DNA from 2 places in the Pseudomonas sp. GW821-FHT03C07 genome. Region 2 is predicted to be linked to the other one. Evidence: predicted binding sites of a transcription regulator. Region 2 holds the regulator's gene; the other holds the start of a gene.
The links. Region 2 encodes sigma-54, which starts transcription at its own class of promoters, with help from an activator protein. Its sites were predicted from a motif close to ANTGGCATNNANNTTGCTNT; they were not measured.
Positions count from the first base shown of each region.

Region 1 (3,417 bases), on a different contig from region 2:
GGCGCAGAAATGAGCGTAGCGCCTGAGCAAAGTCCAGGCCCTGTTTCGGGTTGACGTTGACCTGGTTGATGCCTTCCATATTGATTTCCACCGGGTCTTCGGCGGTGGAGATGTTGATGTCCACGGTGTTGAGGATATTCAGGCCGGTGTAGAGCGAAACGGTTTTACCCGAGCCGGTCGGGCCGGTGACCAGAATCATGCCCTGCGGTTGTTTCAGGGCTGCCATATAGAGTGCTTTCTGGTCCGGCTCATACCCGAGTGCATCAATCCCCATCTGGGCGCTGGACGGGTCGAGGATCCGCATCACGACTTTTTCGCCCCACAGCGTCGGCAGGGTGTTGACCCGGAAGTCGATAGCCTTGGTCTTCGAGATACGCATCTTGATGCGTCCGTCCTGGGGTTTACGGCGCTCGGAGATATCCATGCTGGCCATGACTTTCAGGCGTGCGGCGATACGGCTGGCGAGATGGATCGGCGGTTTGGCCACTTCGCGCAGGATTCCGTCGGTACGCAGGCGAACGCGGTAGACCTTTTCATAGGGCTCGAAGTGCAAGTCCGAAGAGCCACCTTTGATGGCATCCAGCAACATCTTGTTGACGAAACGCACCACGGGGGCATCGTCGGCATCCTGGCCGGCGATCTGTTCGTTCTTCTTGTTCTCATCGACCGACTCGATATCCAGGCCTTCGAGGTCGACGTCCCCCATCTCTTCAAAGCCGCCGCTGTTACTGTCGAAAAACTTGTCGATGGCATCGGCGAGCTTGTCGTCCTCTACCAGGATGGCCTCGGTCGTGAGACCGGTGCTGAACTGGATATCGGTGATAGCCTGGTGATTGCTGGGGTCGGAAATGCCTACGAACAATTTATTGCCACGCCGCCAAAGTGGCAGGACGTGATGCTGGCGGATCAGCTTTTCGCTGACCAGGCCTTTGGGCTGGCTCTCTTTGTCGAGGCAGCTCAGGTCGAGCAAGGCGACACCGAAATGCTCCGAGGCAATTTCCGCGACCTGGCGGCTCTTGACCAGTTTGTTCTGGACCAGATAGCTGACGAGAGACACCCGAGTGCGCTGGGCCTGTTGATACGCCTGCTGAGCGTTCTTGTCGGTAATCAGCTCGGCGGCAACCAGTTGCTTGGCCAGACCGGAAAGGGCGATATCGTTCATTTGAGCACCAAACGCAAACAGTCGGAGTCTTATAGCGTAGTCGGGCGATAGTGCCAAATCGGGGGAGAGAAAGTGACAAAAAATGTCATGTTCTGTTGTTCTGGAGCAGAGGTCTGGACCTGAAAGGACTACGCTGGCGTGCCGCAGAGAAATGGCACGGGCTGTGCTTTGGCTAGTCGAGTCATCACGCCTTTGCTCACGTCTGGAGACGAAATATGAACGCTCAAAAGGGTTTCACCTTGATCGAACTGATGATCGTTGTAGCGATTATTGGTATTTTGGCGGCGATTGCGTTGCCGGCCTATAACACCTACACGCAGAAAGCGCGGTTTGCCGAAGTGATTTCGATTGCGGATGGCTACAAAGCTGCCGTAGGCGTCTGTATGAGCGATCTTGGAAACACGAACGGAGCCGGTTGCAGCACTAGCACCCAAGGTATTCCGGCTGCTGCTGCCGCGACAGGCAGTTTGGCCAGTGGTATGACAGTAACGAACGGTGTGATTAGTATGTCGGGTACCTCTGCTGCAGGTTCACATACTTTTATTCTGACCCCAACTATGGTGAATGGCGCAATTACTTGGGCTCAAACAGGTGATTGCCTTGCTGCTGGGTTCTGTAAGTAAGGAGTGACGTCGACTCGGGTTATTGAAAGAAGCCGTAAATGAAGCCAGCATTTTCTTTGAGAATGCTGGCTTTTAGTATGGGGTGGATTAAATAATTTTAAGTGTAGAGAATTCTATGGTATCGCGGCGCTTTGGCTTTCTGTTATTGTCAGTGTTGGCGGTTGGTTTGCTGCTTGTGCTGTGTTTACCATTTCTCAATAATGATCTGGTTTTTGATGATGAGCCATTTTTTAGGCTGGGTGCGCCCGCAGAGCTACTGGCCAGAGGCTTCCGCTTCTCTCCTAGGGAGTGGGTGTATGATTCTCTGGCGGCTAGCTTTGTCTACCTCAGTGATAAAATTGTCTGGCTGAGAGTAGAGAACCTTTTTCTTCATGGCTGTACAGCTTTTGCATTGTTTGGATTGTCGCGTCAGTTTTTGAAAAAGCTAGACTCACAGGGGGCTTTTTTTCTGAGTGTCGATGCTGCTGCATTTGTCATCGCTGTTTTATTTTCCATACACCCACTGGCCATCCTGACTCAAGGGTATCTCATTCAGCGGACCATAGTCTGTGCAACGCTCTTTGCCTTACTTGCACTATGGGCTTTTTGGCAGGGGCTTGAGGGAAAACGTTGGGCACTCTGGGTTTCCTGTCTATGTGTATTGTTGTCGTTGTATGCTAAAGAACATGCTGTAATGCTACCGGTACTGTGTTTTTTGTTATGGGTATTGCATCGCCGCAGTCGGTTCTATTCTGCTCTGAGCTCCAGAGAGATATGTTCAGTCTTATTGGTTCAAGGCCTGATTGCTATTTCAGTGGTGTTGTGGTCAAAAGGTGTGATTGGCCATGCTTACGAAATCATGAGCGATGAAGTGCTGAGCGACGAAAAGTTCCAGCCTGACGGCTCACTTTATCTGTTGAGTGTTTTGAATCAGGTAACTCTGTTTTTCAAGTATCTTTCCGTTTTGGTTTTACCTCAGGGCAAAACAATGGGACTGGATCTGCGGGTGCCTTTTCCTTTGAGTTACGCTGTATGGTGGATTTGGGCTGGAGTCGCAGGATTTATTATCTATGGGGCTTCGGCCTTTATGTTGCTTATTCGTGGCGGGAGCAAAGGACTTCTGGGTTTTGCATTGCTGTTCCCTTGGGTGCTATTTTCAACCGAGTTGGTCACGGTTCGCTTGCAAGAGCCTTTTGTACTTTATCGTAGCTATCTTTGGGTTCCCGGCGTGTTTATTGCTTTGGCATTGGCACTCCGGCGCCTTAAGCGTATCTACGTTGTGACCTTGGTTCCCGTTTTTGGGCTTTACTTTTTTGGGCTTTCTTATGACCGCTTGCTGTCATTGTCCACGCCATTTTTCGTATGGAGTGAGGCTGCACAGTATCTTGAGTCTCAGGGAGAACAACCCGGTATTTTTGGTGGTTATCGAATTTATTATAACCTTGGGACTGCTTACCTAGATGCCGGCTTTGTTGATCAGGCAATGGTGAGTTTTGATAAGTCTATCCTCTTGAAGCCAACTTATGCTTATGCCTACCATCAGCGTGGCCGAGCTTTTTTCCTGAAAAACGAATTGGAAAAATCCAAGCTGGACTATGAGCACGCTATCGAACTCAAGCCCAGCTACGCTAAGCCATACTTGAGTATGGCCGA
Region 1 is NZ_JBWKUQ010000002.1:65,308-68,724, forward strand. Features, by position in the region: gene pilB (type IV-A pilus assembly ATPase PilB) at 1-1,162, opposite strand, end outside; gene AC07VG_RS03575 (pilin) at 1,378-1,785, shown strand; gene AC07VG_RS03580 (tetratricopeptide repeat protein) at 1,901-3,417, shown strand, end outside.
Region 1: the regulator sigma-54 is predicted to act here: its motif matches at 1,313-1,332, upstream of AC07VG_RS03575 (pilin).

Region 2 (3,417 bases):
ACCGAACAGCAGAAGGCGCAGTAATGGCAACCCTGAAAGCCCAGCATCTGGCCAAGGCCTACAAAAGTCGCCAGGTGGTGCGTGATGTCAGCCTGTCGATCGACAGCGGGCAGATCGTCGGCTTGCTCGGCCCCAACGGTGCCGGCAAGACCACCTGCTTCTACATGATCGTCGGTCTGGTTCAGGCCGACCAGGGTCGCGTGCTGATCGACGACCAGGACGTCAGCCACCAGCCCATGCACGGCCGCGCGCGCGCCGGGATCGGCTACCTGCCCCAGGAAGCGTCGATTTTCCGCAAACTGTCGGTGGCGGACAACATCATGGCAATCCTCGAGACCCGCAAGGACATCGACAAGAACGCTCGCCGCAAGGAGCTGGAAAGCCTGCTGCAGGAATTCCACATCAGCCACATCCGCGATAACCTCGGTATGAGCCTGTCTGGTGGCGAACGGCGTCGCGTGGAAATTGCCCGCGCCCTGGCCACCGCGCCGAAATTCATCCTGCTCGACGAACCCTTCGCCGGGGTTGACCCGATTTCCGTAGGCGATATCAAACAGATCATCTATCACCTCAAGGCCAAGGGCATCGGTGTATTGATCACCGACCACAACGTCCGCGAGACCTTGGACATCTGCGAAACCGCCTATATCGTCAATGATGGACAGCTGATTGCCGAAGGCGATTCGGCCACCATCCTGGCCAACGAACTGGTCAAGGAAGTCTACCTGGGCCACGAATTCCGCCTGTAAACATCGAGGCAAAGGATCAAGCGCCAGAGCGCGCCCCGTTCAATAAAAACCACACAATTTTTATTGTTACAACGCTCTAGGCAAAGGCTCGGGTTTCAGGCATATAATTTGCTTATGTTTGGCGCCCCGGCGCCCTGTAGAGTGGATGGCGCATGCGCGCCGGCGAATAAGGTGTTAAGCCCCTGCCATGAAACCATCGCTAGTCCTGAGAATGGGCCAGCAGCTGACGATGACACCGCAGCTGCAACAGGCCATCCGCCTGCTCCAATTGTCGACCCTGGACCTTCAGCAGGAAATCCAGGAGGCCCTGGAGTCCAATCCGATGCTCGAACGCCAGGAAGAAGGCGACGACTTCGACAATACCGACCCGCTGGCCGACAACGCCGAGCACAAACCCAACACCGAGGTCGAAGAACCGTCCTACCAGCAGGAAACCGCGCCGACGGTGGACAATCTCGAGGAAGGCGACTGGAACGAGCGCATTCCCAACGAGCTGCCCGTCGACACCGCCTGGGAAGATGTCTACCAGACCAGCGCCAGCAGCCTGCCAAGCAACGATGACGACGAGTGGGACTTCACCACCCGCACCTCGGTCGGCGAGAGCCTGCAGAGCCACCTGCTCTGGCAACTGAACCTGGCACCGATGTCCGACACCGACCGGCTGATCGCCGTAACCCTGATCGACTGCATCAACAATCAGGGCTACCTGGACGAGACCCTCGAGGAAATCCTCGACGCCTTCGACCCGGAGCTGGATATCGAGCTGGACGAGATCGAAGCGGTGCTGCATCGCATCCAGCAATTCGAACCGGCCGGCATCGGCGCGCGCAACCTCGGCGAATGCCTGTTGCTGCAACTGCGCCAGCTGTCGGCCCGCACGCCTTGGCTGGCCGAAGCCCAGCGCCTGGTCAGCGACTACATCGATCTGCTCGGCAGCCGCGACTACAGCCAGTTGATGCGGCGCATGAAGCTCAAGGAAGACGAACTGCGCCAGGTCATCGAACTGGTCCAGAGCCTCAACCCGCGCCCGGGCTCGCAAATCGAGTCCAGCGAAGCCGAATACGTGGTGCCGGACGTGATCGTGCGCAAGGACAACGAGCGCTGGCTGGTGGAACTGAACCAGGAATCGGTACCCCGCCTGCGGGTCAACCCGCAGTACGCCGGTTTTGTCCGGCGTGCCGACACCAGCGCCGACAACACCTTCATGCGCAACCAGTTGCAGGAAGCTCGCTGGTTCATCAAGAGCCTGCAGAGCCGCAACGAAACCCTGATGAAGGTCGCCACCCAGATCGTCGAGCACCAGCGCGGCTTCCTGGAGTACGGTGACGAGGCGATGAAACCGTTGGTCCTGCATGACATCGCCGAAGCGGTGGGCATGCACGAATCGACGATTTCCCGGGTGACCACGCAAAAATTCATGCATACCCCCCGCGGTATCTATGAACTGAAATACTTTTTCTCCAGCCACGTCAGCACCTCCGAAGGCGGCGAATGCTCGTCCACGGCGATCCGCGCGATCATCAAGAAACTGGTTGCAGCGGAAAATCAGAAAAAGCCGTTGAGTGACAGCAAGATCGCTGGTTTACTGGAGGCACAAGGCATTCAGGTGGCCCGTCGTACCGTCGCCAAATACCGTGAGTCCCTGGGGATCGCCCCCTCCAGCGAGCGGAAGCGACTGATGTAGTGGACGGGGCCGCGTTACAGCGTCTGGGCTGCTTTCTGAAAGTCGCCGATCGGTGACTTTCAGGGCGTAGCACTGTGGCAGGCAATCGCCTGCCGCGTTATGCACTGGCAACGAAGGAGAAGCTGTATGCAAGTCAATATCAGTGGACACCAACTGGAAGTGACCGAACCCCTGCGTGCTTACATCGGCGAGAAACTCGACCGACTGGAGCGTCATTTCGACAAGATCACCAACGTACAGGTGACCATGGCCGTCGAAAAACTGAAGCAGAAAATCGAAGCCACCTTGCATATCCACGGCGGTGAAGTGGTCGCCAACGCCGAGCATGACGACATGTATGCGGCGATCGACCTGCTTACCGACAAGTTGGACCGACAACTGAAAAAGCATAAGGAAAAGAACCTGCACCTGCTCCAAGGTACAGGTCGCTGATACCCATCCATGATCCGACTTGAAAGCATCCTGACCCCCGGCCGTTCCTTGGTGAACGTGCCGGGCGGCAGTAAAAAGAAAGCCCTCGAGCAAATTGCCAACCTGATCAGCCAGGAAGTTCCTTATCTGGCGATGCAGGATGTCTTCGACAGCCTGATCGCGCGGGAAAAACTCGGCTCGACCGGTTTCGGCAATGGCATTGCCATCCCGCACTGCCGCCTGAAGGGTTGCGTGGCACCCATCAGCGCCCTGATGCATCTGGACGCCCCCATCGATTTCGATGCCATCGACGGCGCGCCGGTTGACCTGCTGTTCGTCCTGCTGGTCCCGGAAGCCGCCACCGATGCCCACCTGGAGCTGCTACGGCAGATTGCCAGCATGCTCGACCGCAAGGACGTGCGTGACAAGCTGCGCGGTGCAACCTCCAACCAGGCCCTGTATCAGGTGGTCCTGGACGAGCAGAGTGGTCACTGACCATGCGCTTGATCATCGTCAGTGGTCGTTCCGGCTCGGGTAAAAGTACCGCCCTCGATGTCCTCGAGGACAGCGGCT
Region 2 is NZ_JBWKUQ010000012.1:51,639-55,055, forward strand. Features, by position in the region: gene lptA (lipopolysaccharide transport periplasmic protein LptA) at 1-24, shown strand, start outside; gene lptB (LPS export ABC transporter ATP-binding protein) at 24-749, shown strand; gene AC07VG_RS21795 (RNA polymerase factor sigma-54) at 937-2,433, shown strand; gene hpf (ribosome hibernation-promoting factor, HPF/YfiA family) at 2,560-2,865, shown strand; gene ptsN (PTS IIA-like nitrogen regulatory protein PtsN) at 2,875-3,339, shown strand; gene rapZ (RNase adapter RapZ) at 3,342-3,417, shown strand, end outside.